DNA from 3 places in the Azospirillum sp. 11R-A genome. Region 2 is predicted to be linked to each of the others. Evidence: riboswitches for the same ligand, from Rfam matches in the RefSeq annotation. Region 2 holds a riboswitch; each other region holds the start of a gene.
What was found. Region 2 has a riboswitch for thiamine pyrophosphate ahead of thiC (phosphomethylpyrimidine synthase ThiC). Riboswitches for the same ligand answer to the same signal wherever they lie in the genome.
Positions count from the first base shown of each region.

Region 1 (4,479 bases), on a different contig from region 2:
AGGATGACCAGACCCTGGATGACCATCACCAGCTCGCGGTTGATCGTCGGGTATTCGAAGGACAGCTGGCCGCCGCCCTGCGCCAGAACACCGAACAGCAGTGCCGCCAGAATGATCCCGACCGGATGGTTGCGCCCCATCAGCGCCACGGCGATGCCGACGAAGCCGACGCCGCCGGTGAAGTTCAGGATCACCCGGTGCTGCACGCCCAGAATCTCGTTCACGCCCACGAAGCCGGCGAGCGCGCCGGAGATCAGCATGGCGATGACGATGTTGCGCGCCGGCGAGATGCCGGCATAGACCGCCGCCCGCTCGTTCCGGCCGACCGTGCGCAGCTCGTAGCCCCAGCGGGTGCGGCGCAGGAAGATGTGGAACAGAACGCAGCAGGCCAGCGCCCACAGGAAGGACAGGTTCAGCGGCGAGGCCGGGATGGCGATGCCGAACCAGCCCAGCGCCCGGTCCATCGACGGCAGCCAGACGCCGGGATCGAACTCGCGCGTTTCCGGCGACTGGCTGCCGGGGCGGATCAGCACGTCCACCAGCAGCCAGGTCATGATCGACGCGGCGATGAAGTTGAACATGATCGTCGTGATGACGATGTGGCTGCCGCGCTTGGCCTGGAGCCAGGCCGGGATAAAGGCCCAGGCGGCCCCGAACAGGGCCGAGGCCAGCACCGCCAGCACCGCCACCACCGGCCAGGGCCAGCCGGTCAGCGCCAGCGCCACCAGCCCGGCGCCGAGCCCGCCCAGATAGGCCTGCCCCTCGCCGCCGATGTTGAACAGCCCGCAATGGAAGGCGATGGCGACCGCCAGCCCGGTGAAGATGTAGTCGGTGGTGTAATAGAGGGTGTAGCCGATGGCCTCCGGGTATCCCAGGGCCTCCGACAGCAGCAGCGACAGCACGTCCACCGGATTCTCGCCGATCACCAGGATCACCAGCCCCGACAGCACGAAGGCCGCGACGAGGTTGAAAACCGGCAGCAGCGCATACCCGACCCAGCCCGGCACTGCGCCCGGCTGGCCCTTCCCCGATCCGCTCAGCAGCACCGGCGTCTCCTGGATTGCCCCTTGCCGGGGATTCTTAACCGCCAACGCTCTGCCGACCAAGCATTTCATGGTGCGGGGAATCCAAGCATCGCCTGGAGTTGGAAGGATTACAAAAAGTCTTGCCGCAACGCAGCATTCTGGCATGCTTCTTACCCATAGAAATTTTATGGCTATGGAGCATGACCGATGCCGCTCGACATCCCGCAGACCTTTCGCCACCACGTCTTCTGCTGCGCCCAGCAACGTCCGCCCGGTCATCCGCGCGGCAGCTGCGCCGCCAAGGGGGCGCATTCGCTGTGGCAGCGGCTCGATCAGAAAATCCAGGGCAAGGGCGTGACCGACATCGGCATGGCGATGACCGGCTGCCTCGGCTTCTGCTCCGCCGGGCCGCTGATGGTGGTGTATCCGGAAGGCATCTGGTACCGGCCGGAAACGCCGGAGGACATCGACGAGATCGTCGACTCGCATCTGGTCAACGATGCGCCGGTCGAGCGGCTGGTGATGGTACTGACGCGTTGAGGCGAGAGGGGGGCGCACGAGCCGGCTCTTGACCTTGGCTGCGCCTACCAGACCTGCGGTTGCGGCATTGGGACGCGGGCGCATTTGCCCATAATGTGGGCAGACCCCGCCATTGCCGTTCCGAACCGAGTCCATGACCGACGCCGAAACCGCCGACCTGCTGCCCGCCGAGGCCGATTCGGTTCCCTATGCCGTCGGCTGCTTCCTGGGCGCGATCCTGCTGTTCGCGGCGATGGACACGCTCATCAAATTCCTGACCGCCGATTACCCGGTGCCGCAGCTGATGTTCGTGCGCTCGCTGGTCGCCTTTCTGCTGGTGGGCGGCTACACCCTGACGTGCGGCGGCGGGATCGCGGCGATGCGGACGCGGCGGCCCCTGGGGCATGTCTGGCGCGCCTTCGCCGGGCTGATCTCGATGGGATGCTTCTTCTATGCCTTCCGCGAACTGCCTTTGGCCGACGTCTATGTGCTGAGCTTCGCCGGTCCGCTGTTCATCACCGCGCTGTCGGCGCCGCTGCTGGGCGAGCCGGTGGGCTGGCGCCGCTGGGCCGCCGTGGTGGTCGGGTTCGGCGGCGTGGTGGTGATGGCGCAGCCGTCGGCCGGGGCGCCGCTGGTGCCGGTGCTGGTCGGGCTGTGCGCCGCCCTGTTCTATGCGCTGGCCGCACTGGCCGTGCGCGGCCTGTCGCGGACGGAAACCAGCGCGTCCATCGTGCTCTACCTGCTGCTGACGACGACGGTGGTCAGCGGGGCGCTGGCCGTGCCGGTCTGGACGGCGCCCACCGCTTTCGCGCTGGGGCTGATGGCGCTGGTCGGGGCCATCGGCGCCGGGGCGCAGGTCCTGCTGACCCAGGCCTTCCGCCGCGCGCCGCCGGCGGTGGTGGCACCCTTCGAATATACCGGCATGGTCTGGGCCAGCCTGTTCGGCTGGCTGGTGTTCGGCGACCTGCCGACGGAGCCGGTCCTGGCCGGCGCTATGGTGATCATCGGCAGCGGGCTCTACATCCTGCATCGTGAAACCATGGTGGCGCGCCGCCGGTTGGGTTCTTGACAGGACAGGGCCGGCGGCGACACTCTCGCCGCCTGTTCACGGCTGGGGTGCCCGTGCGGATGCCGGTTCGGTGGTCGCACGGGCTGAGACAACACCCATCGAACCTGATCCGGGTCATGCCGGCGAAGGGAGCCGACCGGAACCCGACGGACCCGCTGAAAGCTGCTGCAAAGCGCCCCGTCCCCTCCGCGTCGCCCCAACCGCCGGCGCGTGTCGAGGAGTTTTCGGTCATGCGGCGCACGCTTCCCCTCCTGATCGGCCTGCTGGCCGCATCCTCCTGCCTGTCGTCCGTCTGTCTGTCGTCCGCCGCCCGTGCCGACGACACGCTGTCCTTCCCGGTGCTGGTGCCGCTGACCGGCTTCCTGTCGCTGGAGGGCACCAGCCAGCGCAATGGCGCCGTCCTGGCGCTGAAGCAGACGCCGGCCGGCGTCGCCATCGCCTCGGAGGTCGTCGACACCGGCACCTCGCCCGAAGCGGCGGTGACGGCGCTGGAGCGCGCGGCCGGCCGCGGCACGGTGGGCGCGGTCGCCGCCAGCATGCTCGGCACCCAGATGCTGGCGATGCTGCCGCTGGCTGGCGAGCTGAAGCTGCCGCTGGTCACCGTGTCGGGCACCGCCTCGATCACCGAGCAGGGCAATCCCTGGGTCTTCCGCTTCTTCCCCGGCGACGCGGTGACCAAGGCCGCCCATGCCCGCTATGTGGTGGAGGAGCTGGGCAAGCGGCAGCCGGCCGTCATCTACCAGACCACCGCCTACGGCCAGAGCGGCAAGGCCCATCTCGACGCCGCCTTCAAGGCGCTGGGCGTCACGCCCGTCTTCGAGGAGGGGGTGGACCCGGCGGCCAAGGATCTGCTGCCGGTGCTGACCAAGGCGCTCGCCGCCAAGCCGGACGTGCTGGTCCTGCACCTGCATTCCGGACCGACCGCGCTGCTGCTGCGGCAGGCGGCGTCCAGCGGCGTGACCCTGCCCATCGTCGCCGGCTCCGCCATGCATCAGCCGAGCACCGCCGCCCTGCTGGAACCGGCGGAGCTGAAGGGCGTCTGCGCCGAGACAGCGGCCTCGCCGATTTCCGGCGGCACGCCGGAGGTCAAGGCCTTCACCGACGCCTACCGCGCCGCCTTCGGCAAGGAGCCGGACGCCTTCGCGCTCGGCCAGTATGACGGCATGACCATGGTGCTGGAGGCGGTGAAGGCCGGCGCCCGGTCGCCGGACGCGATCCGCAAGGCGCTGTCCGCCGAGAGCTTCAAGGGCCTCGCCATGACCTACAAGTCCGACGGCAAGGGCAACATGGCCCATTCCGCCGTCATCGTCTGCTATGACGGGGCCAGCCGCGTGCCGGTGCTGGTGAAGCGGTACGACGACCCGACGCTTGCGGCGAAGTGAGCGGATGGCGGCGCTTCAACTGCTGGTCAACGGGGTGGCGCTGGGGGCGGCCTATGCCCTGGTGGCGCTGGGCTTCGTGCTGGTGCTGAACGCCACCTCGGCGGTGAATTTCGCCCAGGGCGATCTCGTGATGGCCGGCGGGTTGCTGGCGGTGGCGGCGGCGCCGCTGATCCCGCTGCCGGGCATCGTCCTGCTGCCGGTCGTTCTGGTGCTGATGGCGGCGCTGGGGCTGCTGCTGGCACTGGCGGCTTATCTGCCGCTGCGCCGCCGGCCGCCGGTCTCGGTCTTCATCAGCACCATCGCGGTTGGCATCATCCTGCAGAACGGTGCCGCCATTCTGTTCGGGCCGGAGCCGCGCGCCGCGCCGCCTTTGTTCGGCGACGACACGCTGCACATCGCCGGGCTGGCGGTGCCCGAGCAATCGCTCGCCATCGTCGCGGTGGCGGGGCTGCTGATCGGCGCGCAGCAATGGGTGTTCGCCCGC
Region 1 covers NZ_JBCEBL010000020.1:87,373-91,851, forward strand. Annotated here, with positions in the region: gene VH569_RS23890 (ABC transporter permease) at 1-1,046, opposite strand, end outside; gene VH569_RS23895 ((2Fe-2S) ferredoxin domain-containing protein) at 1,233-1,565, shown strand; gene VH569_RS23900 (DMT family transporter) at 1,699-2,613, shown strand; TPP riboswitch at 2,647-2,761, shown strand; gene VH569_RS23905 (ABC transporter substrate-binding protein) at 2,844-3,995, shown strand; gene VH569_RS23910 (branched-chain amino acid ABC transporter permease) at 4,000-4,479, shown strand, end outside.
Region 1: another riboswitch for thiamine pyrophosphate. It lies ahead of VH569_RS23905 (ABC transporter substrate-binding protein); the one in region 2 lies ahead of thiC (phosphomethylpyrimidine synthase ThiC).

Region 2 (4,479 bases):
TGTGGCGTCCAGCCGGCGGCACGGCCACCGCAGCCGCGGGAGGCCGTCACGGGGGTGTGTGACCGTTAAATTGCCCCCTAGGCAACCGGCCGGCCTTTCCGTTAAAGAAGCCCGACACTCCACCCCGACAAAGGGCATCCTCCCGTGCAGACTCCCACCCGTGACGAGTGGCTCGCCAAGGCCCGTACCCTGTCCGAAGCGCTGCCCTACATGCGCCGTTATGCCGGGAGCACCTTCGTCATCAAGTACGGCGGCCACGCCATGGGCGACGCCAGCCTGGCGGAGCTGTTCGCGCGCGACATCGTCCTGCTGAAGCAGGTCGGCATCAACCCGGTGGTCGTCCATGGCGGCGGCCCGCAGATCGGCCAGATGCTGGAGCGGCTGAAGATCAAGTCCAGCTTCATCGACGGCCTGCGCGTCACCGACAAGGAGACGGTCGAGGTGGTCGAGATGGTGCTGGCCGGCTCCATCAACAAGCAGATCGTCGCCGCCATCAACAGCGCCGGCGGCCGTGCCGTCGGCCTGTCGGGCAAGGACAGCAACCTGATCACCGCCCGCCGTCTGGAGCGCGTTCAGCGCGATCCCGACAGCAACATCGAGCGGGTGCTGGACCTGGGATTCGTCGGCGAGCCCTACAAGGTGAACCCGCAGATCCTGCATGCGCTCGCCCAGTCGGACATCATCCCGGTGATCGCGCCGGTCGGCTTCGACGTGAACGGCGACACCTACAACATCAATGCCGACACGGCGGCCGGCGCGGTCGCGGCGGCGGTGAAGGCGGCGCGCTTCTTCCTGCTGACCGACGTCGCCGGTGTGCTCGACAAGGAAAAGAAGCTGATCGAGAAGATGTCACTGGAGGATGCCCACAAGGCCATCGCCGACGGCACCGCTTCGGGCGGCATGATCCCGAAAATCGAGACCTGCATCGGCGCGGTGGAGCAGGGCGTCGATGCCGCTGTTATCCTGGATGGCCGCGTGCCGCATGCGCTGCTGCTGGAGATCTTCACCGAGGGCGGCGCCGGCACCCTGATCGGCAAGGCCTGACGCTGTCCGAAGGGGACTGTCATGGGGGACCGATGAGCGATCTGCGCAAGGAGTTGCTCCGCCAGATGAAGGCCATCCGGGAGAGGATGGACCCGAAGCTGGTGGAGCGTGCCAGGCTGGCCGCTTTGGGCAAGGTCCCCTATGACAGCGATGCGGCGAAGGAGGCGGTCGGCCATTTCCTCGACGCCAAGCGGGACGGCGGCGCCTTCCGCCGCAAGCTGGAGCAGGCGCTGAAGGACGAGGGCGCGTCGCTCGACCTCGATGGGGAGAAGGCGCCGCCCCCGGCGAAGCCGCGGCGCGGTGGCCGCGTCACCTAGGTCGGGCGCCCGAACCGCGCCAATGCAAGGAGCACAGCCTTGCTGCATGTTTTCGTCAATGACGGCGGTCTGCTGCGCTGGGACAGGGAGGCCGCGGACGAGTCGGTCCCGTTCCCCGAGTCCGCCGTGTGGCTGGACCTGATCAACCCGACGCCCGACGAGCTGACGCGGGCGGAGGCGCTGATCGGCACCGGCCTGCCCACCCGCGAGCAGATGGCGGAGATCGAGGAGTCGAGCCGCCTGCGCGTGGCCGGCGGTGCCTTGACCATGACCGTCACCGCACTGGTCTGGGCCGACACCGACGAGCCGCGCATCGCCACCGTCAGCTTCGTGCTGGCCGGCCGGCGGCTGGTGACCATCCACGACATCGATCCGCAGGCCCTGCTGGCCTTCCGCCGCCGCGCCACCCATGGGCAGGTGTCCGCATCCCGCGGCGAACTGGTGCTGGCCGCACTGGTGGACGGGATGATCGACCGCACGTCGGTCGTGCTGCGGCGGACCGGAGTGGAGATGGATGCGCTGAACCGCCGCTATTTCCGCGGGCGCAAGCTGCGCTCCCGCGGCGAGACGCTGGACGACGCGCAGACGCTGAAGCGCATCGGCCATGCCGGCCATCTGATCGGCAAGGCGCGGATCAGTCTGGCCAGCCTCACCCGGATGACCGACTTCCTGGCGCGCGGCGATGGCTGGAACGCCGGCAAGGCGACTCGGCGCTGGGCCAAGACCACGCTGCAGGATCTGCGCGGGCTGGACCAATATGCCCGCTTCCTCTCCGGCAAGGTTGCCCTGGCGCTCGACACCGCTCTGGGCCAGATCAATGTCGAGCAGAACGAGATCGTCAAGATCGTGTCGGTCCTGACCGTCCTGCTCTATCCGCCGACCCTGGTCGCCAGCATCGGCGGCATGAACTTCACCGAAATGCCGGGCAGCCAGTCGCCCTTCGGCTATGCCAGCGCCTTGGGGCTGATGCTGTTGTCGGCCTTGCTGCCGATGGTCTATGTGCGGTCGAAGCGCTGGATGTAACGCATTTCCACAATATGGCAGGCGGATCGTCCGCAGCGCTTTCCTTTTGACACGACCGTCCGTCGGCGGCAGGATGGGCCGCATTCCAGGGGGGTCCCGACAGGGGGCTGAGATACCAACGGCCGGACGGCGCACTGCGCAAGCCGGCAGCGTGGTGACCCTTCGAACCTGATCCGGGTCATACCGGCGAAGGGAGGGACCTCGTGACGGGCCGAATCTCGCCCCGTCCGGCCGTATCGGCCCCGCCATGTCGGGGAACCATTCCGAAACGGCCCGCACGAAGATACCGCACCTCCGTCCGCAGTCCCGGGTTTGTCCGCCCAACTCCGACGGAGAAACCCAATGCCTAAGGACTTCAACGAGAACGCCATCCGCATTTCGACCGGCCCGCTGCCGTCGTCGCGGAAAATCCATGTGCCCGGCACGCGCTTTCCCGACCTGCGCGTCGCCCTGCGCGAGATCGCGCTGTCGGGCGGCGAGCCGCCGCTGACCGTCTATGACGCCTCAGGCCCCTACACCGACGAGTCGGTCGCCATCGACGTGCGGGCCGGCCTGTCCAAGCACCGCCGCGACTGGATCCTGGCGCGCGGCGATGTCGAGCCCGCCGACAACGGCGTGCTGCGCGCCAAGGACGGCGTGGCGGTGACCCAGATGGCCTACGCCCGCGCCGGCATCGTCACCGCGGAGATGGAGTACATCGCCGTGCGCGAGAATCTCGGCCGCGCCGCAGCACTTGAGGCTACCCGCGACGGCGAGGATTTCGGTGCCGAGATCCCCGACTTCATCACCCCGGAGTTCGTCCGTGACGAGGTGGCGCGCGGGCGGGCGATCATCCCGTCCAACGTCAACCACCCCGAGTCGGAGCCGATGATCATCGGCCGCAACTTCCTGACCAAGATCAACGCCAACATCGGCAACTCCGCCGTGACCTCCTCCATCGAGGAGGAGGTGGAGAAGATGGTCTGGTCGATCCGCTGGGGCGCCGACACCGTGATGGATTTGTCCACCGGCGCCGACATCCACCAGACCCGTGAATGGATCCTGCGCAACTCCCCGGTTCCGATCGGCACCGTGCCGATCTATCAGGCGCTGGAGAAGGTCAAGGGCAAGGCCGAGGACCTAACCTGGGAGCTGTTCCGCGACACGCTGATCGAGCAGGCGGAGCAGGGCGTCGATTACTTCACCATCCATGCCGGCCTGCGGCTGGCCCACATCCCGCTGACGGCCAAGCGGGTGACCGGCATCGTCTCGCGCGGCGGCTCGATCATCGCCAAATGGTGCCTGGCGCATCACCGCGAGAATTTCCTCTACGACCATTTCGCCGACATCGTCGAGATCTGCCGGACCTATGACGTGGCGCTCTCGATGGGCGACGGGCTGCGGCCGGGCAGCCAGGCCGATGCCAACGATGCCGCCCAGTTCGCCGAGCTGGAGACCCTGGGCGAACTGACGAAGATCGCCTGGGCGCGCGACGTGCAGGTGATGATCGAAGGGCCGGGCCATGTGCCGATGCACAAGATCAAGCACAATGTCGAGAAGCAGCTGGCGCTGTGCGGCGAGGCGCCCTTCTACACGCTGGGGCCGTTGGTGACCGACATCGCGCCGGGTTACGACCACATCACCAGCGCCATCGGTGCGGCGATGATCGGCTGGTTCGGCACGGCGATGCTCTGCTACGTCACGCCGAAGGAGCATCTCGGTTTGCCCGACCGCGACGACGTGAAGGCCGGCGTCATCGCCTACAAGATCGCCGCCCATGCCGCCGACCTTGCCAAGGGTCACCCGGCGGCGCGGTTGCGCGACGATGCCATGTCGCGCGCCCGCTTCTCCTTCCGCTGGCTCGACCAGTTCGCCCTGTCGCTCGATCCCGACACGGCGATGGCCTATCACGACGAGACCCTGCCGGCGGAAGGCGCCAAGACCGCGCATTTCTGTTCGATGTGCGGGCCGAAATTCTGCTCGATGAAGATCACGCAGGAAATCCGCGACGCCGCGGAATCCGGCATGGCCGAGATGTCGGAGAAGTTCCGCCAGTCGGGCGGGGAAATCTACCAGCCGGCAGCAGAATAAAGTCTGGCGGGGGGCGGGTTGCCGC
Region 2 covers NZ_JBCEBL010000003.1:354,331-358,809, reverse strand. Annotated here, with positions in the region: gene VH569_RS07410 (cation:proton antiporter) at 1-62, shown strand, start outside; gene argB (acetylglutamate kinase) at 145-1,044, shown strand; gene VH569_RS07400 (hypothetical protein) at 1,077-1,361, shown strand; gene VH569_RS07395 (magnesium transporter CorA family protein) at 1,401-2,384, shown strand; TPP riboswitch at 2,462-2,596, shown strand; gene thiC (phosphomethylpyrimidine synthase ThiC) at 2,727-4,454, shown strand.

Region 3 (4,479 bases), on a different contig from region 2:
CTCCATGCAGCCCTGCACCGCCCCGGCCTGGGCGCGCCTGACCGGCCACCGGCTGGATCAGGTGGCGACGATGACCCGCGAGGATCTGGTGAAGCTGGGCATGACCCCGCCAGTCGCCTCCCGTTCGCTGATCATCATCCACGAATGGCTGCGCAACATGCGCCAGTCGCTGTCGCCCTACCTGCACGACGCCTTCCGCCAGACCCCGGCCACCGCGAAGGCGCGCTGAAGCCTGGGAACGAGCTGAGACGGACCTTCACGAAAAGCCCTTCTTCCCCGGCGGAAGAGGGGCTTTTTGATATCTGCGGGGCGCTCTTCTACGCGGCGCTTTGGGCCGGGCTGGCGCTGTAGAGATCTTCCTTCACCGGGGCCACCGACCGCACCTGATAGCCGGGCCGGGCGCTGAAGCGGCGGTTGGCACGTTCGCCGGCCTCGCGGTCCGACTCCGCCCAGACGAGATACTGGCGCCCCCGTGCCCATTCGACGGCCAGAGGGTGGGCAGCATCGATCTCGCCGATCTGCTGGTTCACCACGGTGACCAGCCATTCCTTGTCGCCGGGATTGCGCCGGTCGGTCAGGATCAGGATCTGCGGACGACGCTTCGACTGCGCTTCGGTCAGGCGCTGTTGCACCTCCGTCTGCTTCTTGCGCAGCTCCACCATCTCCCGGGTCAGTTCCTCGATTTCGGCATGGAGGGTCTCCTCCTCCCGATGCAGGCGGTGGATGGTGGCATCCAGCTTGTCGAGGTTGTTGCGGACGCCGCGGACGCGCTGGCGCGCCTGCGACACCCTCTGCTCGACGCTCATCAGGATGTTGCCGAGCCAGGCACCGATGGCGACGATGGCCAGGACGATGATGAAGTTGATCATCATGTGACGCCGCCCACCTTCGCCCGGGCGGTGGCGGGCGGCGTCGGCACGCCCTTGCCGGCGGCCTTGCCTCCGGCCCGCGCATCGCCACGCATGAACGTCTTCTGGAAACCCATTTTGAACGGGAAGGCCACATCGCACATCTGCTTGGCCTCGTCGAAGCTGGACGCCCAGACCTCGGCCACGTTCGTGCAGCGCCAGATGGGGTTGACTTGCGCCCGCTCACCGGCGGCGCGGGCAGCGGCAGACGCCTTCTCCTGCGTCACCGTCGCGACGAATTTCATCAGCCCGGCCTGCGGGTCGCCGACCTCATGCACGAACATCGGCGGCTGGTCCGAGAGGTCCCGGACCTGCTTTTCCGCCTTGCGGATATCGCTTTCCAGCCGGTTGCGGTCGGAAGACTGGCTGTTCCGGCGCTGGACCAGATGGTTCACCCGGTTTTGAAGGTCCTGCGCCTCGGCATGCAGGACGTAGATGCGGTTCTCGACCTGATCCAGGCCGCTGCTCTTTTCCATGATGTTCGGCAGGAAATCCTTCAGCATCATGGCGACCGGGACGGCAGCCAGCATGATGATGACGATGGCGATCAGGAACAGCGTCGTGTTCGACATCCGCCCGGCCGTCCTCCTACCGCAAATCCTGCCCGCGAATCCTGCCGAAGCCCGCATCACCCGACGCGGAAGCTGCACCGGCGCAGTAAAAAAGAGAATCAACGAACAATCCGACCCCGTCAACGAATCGTCACAGGTTGGTTCGAAATTCGTCGGAATGAGTCGGCCGGCTGTGGGTCAGGACAGCGCCATCCTTCAGGACATGGCAGTCTCAGCCACCCGCTTCACCGCGTCCCGCACCGGTCCGGGACGCCGCTCGTCGCCGAGCGTGGTGAACCAATGGTCCGGCGGATTGCGGCCGGCGGCGCGGTTCCAGGTCAGGGCGCGCAGCACCGCCACCGCCTCCGCCGTCGGCCGCACGGCGGGATCGATGCCGTTCATCACCGCCCAGATCCCGGCCCAGCAACGCCCGACCGACCAGGGATTATAGCCGCCGCCGCCGACCACCAGAACCCGCGGCGCCAGCGGAAGCAGCGCCGCCACAGCATCCCACAGCGCGCGGTTGGACAACTCCAGCCGGCTCAACGGATCCTCGGCCAAGGCATCGGCACCGGTCTGGATCACCATCGCCTGCGGACGGAAGGCACGGGCCAGCGGCAGGACCGCCGCCTCCATCACATGCTCCATCTCGCTGTCGTTGAAGCCCGGTGGCACCGGCAGATTGCGGGCCATGCCGCCGGCGCGTTCCTCCGCCTTGCCGGTGTAGGGCCAGCGCCCATCCTCATGGATCGACACAGTCAGCACCCGGTCGTCGTCGGCGAAGGCCTCCTCCACCCCGTCGCCATGATGGGCGTCGAGATCGACATAGAGGACCCGCTCCAGCCCATGGTCGATCAGTTCCAGAATGCCGAGAACCGGCGCGTTGAAATAGCAGAAGCCGCTGGCCCGGTCGCGCCGCGCATGATGCGTCCCGGCGGCCGGCGCATAGACAAGACCGGCCGGCCGGTCGCCGAGAATCCTGGCCGCCTGCAACGCCGATCCGCTGCTATGGGCCGGCCGCCGGTACATCTCGGCGAAGACGGGATTTTCCAGCTTGCCGAGATTGTGGCGGGTGGCGGTCGCCTCGTCGACCCGCTGCTCGGCCTCCGCCCGCTTCAGCGCGGCGATGTAGTCGGCGGTATGGAAGCGCGCCAGTTCGCGTTCGCTCGCCACATGGGTGTCGAGATAGACCTCGTCCGGCAGCCAGCCCATGGCGCGGCTGAGGTCGATGGCGGTCGACACGCGTGGAATCGCCAGCGGATGCTTCGGCCCATAGGTCGAGCCGCGGTAGATTTCCCCGCCGATGAACAGCGGTGTGCGAAAGGGCGTGGTCAGGACGGGCACTCCTCGATGCCCGTCAGAAACTAGGCGCCGCGGCGGTGCGGTCAAGCCGCCCGCTTCCGCATGCTGGAAGCGGCATCCGGCAATGCTTGCGGTCACGGATCGTCCGCGCCTATAGTCGCCGCCTTCACTGGGGGGAGCCGATGGGCGGCTGAGAGGTCCTGTTGCGGGACGACCCCTGGAACCTGATCCGGTTCATGCCGGCGTAGGGATCAGTGATGCGGGACCGCACCCTTTCCATCTCCGCCACTCCACGATGCATGCCCGCGTGCCTGCGATGACGCCGCTTTCGGTGACCATCGCGCGCGCGCGGCTGACCTATGGCGGCACGCTCCTGTTCTCCGACCTGACGCTGGAGCTGCCGGCCGGGCGGACCACCTGCCTGCTGGGGCCGAGCGGCGTCGGCAAGACCACGCTCCTGCGCATCCTTGCAGGTTTGGCCGAGCCGGAGCCGCCGACCGAGGTGGTCACCGGCGACCGGCGGCCGTTGGCCGGCCGGATCGCCTACATGGCGCAGCAGGACCTGCTGCTGCCCTGGCTGACCGTTCTCGACAATGTGCTGCTCGGCGACCGGCTGCGCCACCGCCGTCCCGATCCGGCGCGGGTGGAGCAGGCCCGCGCGCTGCTGGATCGCGTCGGTTTGGCGGGGCGCGAGCGCGACCGTCCCGCCGCCCTGTCCGGTGGGCAGAAGCAGCGCGTGGCGTTGGCCCGCACCCTGATGGAGGACAAGCCGCTGGTCCTGATGGACGAGCCCTTCTCCGCGCTCGACGCCATCACCCGGTTGCGCTTGCAGGAAACGGCGGCGGAGACGCTGGCCGGCCGCACCGTCCTGATGGTCACCCACGACCCGCTGGAGGCGCTGCGTATCGGCGACCGCCTGCATGTGATGACCGGCCGGCCGGCCATCATGGGGCCGGCGCTGGAGCCCTCCGGCCCGGTGCCGCGCCGGGTCGACGATCCGGACCTGCTGGCGCATCAGGCCGAACTGTTGCGGAGGCTGGCGGAATGAAGGCGCTACTGCGCGGCGCGATCACCCTGCTGGTGCTGGTCGCCGGCTGGCAGGCGCTGGTCTGGGCCACCGGGCTGCCGCGCTACCTGCTGCCCGGTCCGCTGGCGGTGGCGGACGCCATGCAGCGGCAGGCCCCTCTGCTGCTGACCCATGGCCTGACCACGCTGGCCGAAATTCTGATCGGGCTGGTGGCCGGCGTGGCGCTGGGCGGGGTCAGCGCTTTGCTGCTCGCGCGGTTCCGCACGGCACGGCGCTGGCTGATGCCGCTGCTTCTGGTCAGCCAGGCCATCCCGGTCTTCGCACTGGCGCCGCTGCTGGTGCTGTGGCTCGGCTATGGCATGGCGTCCAAGATCGCCATGGCGGTGCTGGTCATCTATTTCCCGGTAACGACCGCGCTGTTCGACGGGCTGCGGCGCACCGATCCCGGCTGGCTCGACCTTGCCCGCACCATGGGCGCCTCGCCCGCCGCGATCCTGTGGAGCATCCGCCTGCCGGCCGCCCTGCCCGCCTTCTGGTCCGGCGTAAGGGTGGCCGCCGCGGTGGCGCCCATCGGGGCGGTGATCGGCGAATGGGTGGGGTCGTCCTCCGGACTTGGCTACCTGATGCTGCACGCCAATGCCCGCATGCAGATCGATCTTCTGTTCGCCGCCGTGCTGGTGCTGGGGCTGTT
Region 3 covers NZ_JBCEBL010000010.1:111,005-115,483, reverse strand. Annotated here, with positions in the region: gene VH569_RS15885 (hypothetical protein) at 1-229, shown strand, start outside; gene VH569_RS15880 (hypothetical protein) at 318-872, opposite strand; gene VH569_RS15875 (hypothetical protein) at 869-1,603, opposite strand; gene VH569_RS15870 (acetoin utilization protein AcuC) at 1,676-2,803, opposite strand; TPP riboswitch at 2,924-3,030, shown strand; gene VH569_RS15865 (ABC transporter ATP-binding protein) at 3,078-3,809, shown strand; gene VH569_RS15860 (ABC transporter permease) at 3,806-4,479, shown strand, end outside.
Region 3: another riboswitch for thiamine pyrophosphate. It lies ahead of VH569_RS15865 (ABC transporter ATP-binding protein); the one in region 2 lies ahead of thiC (phosphomethylpyrimidine synthase ThiC).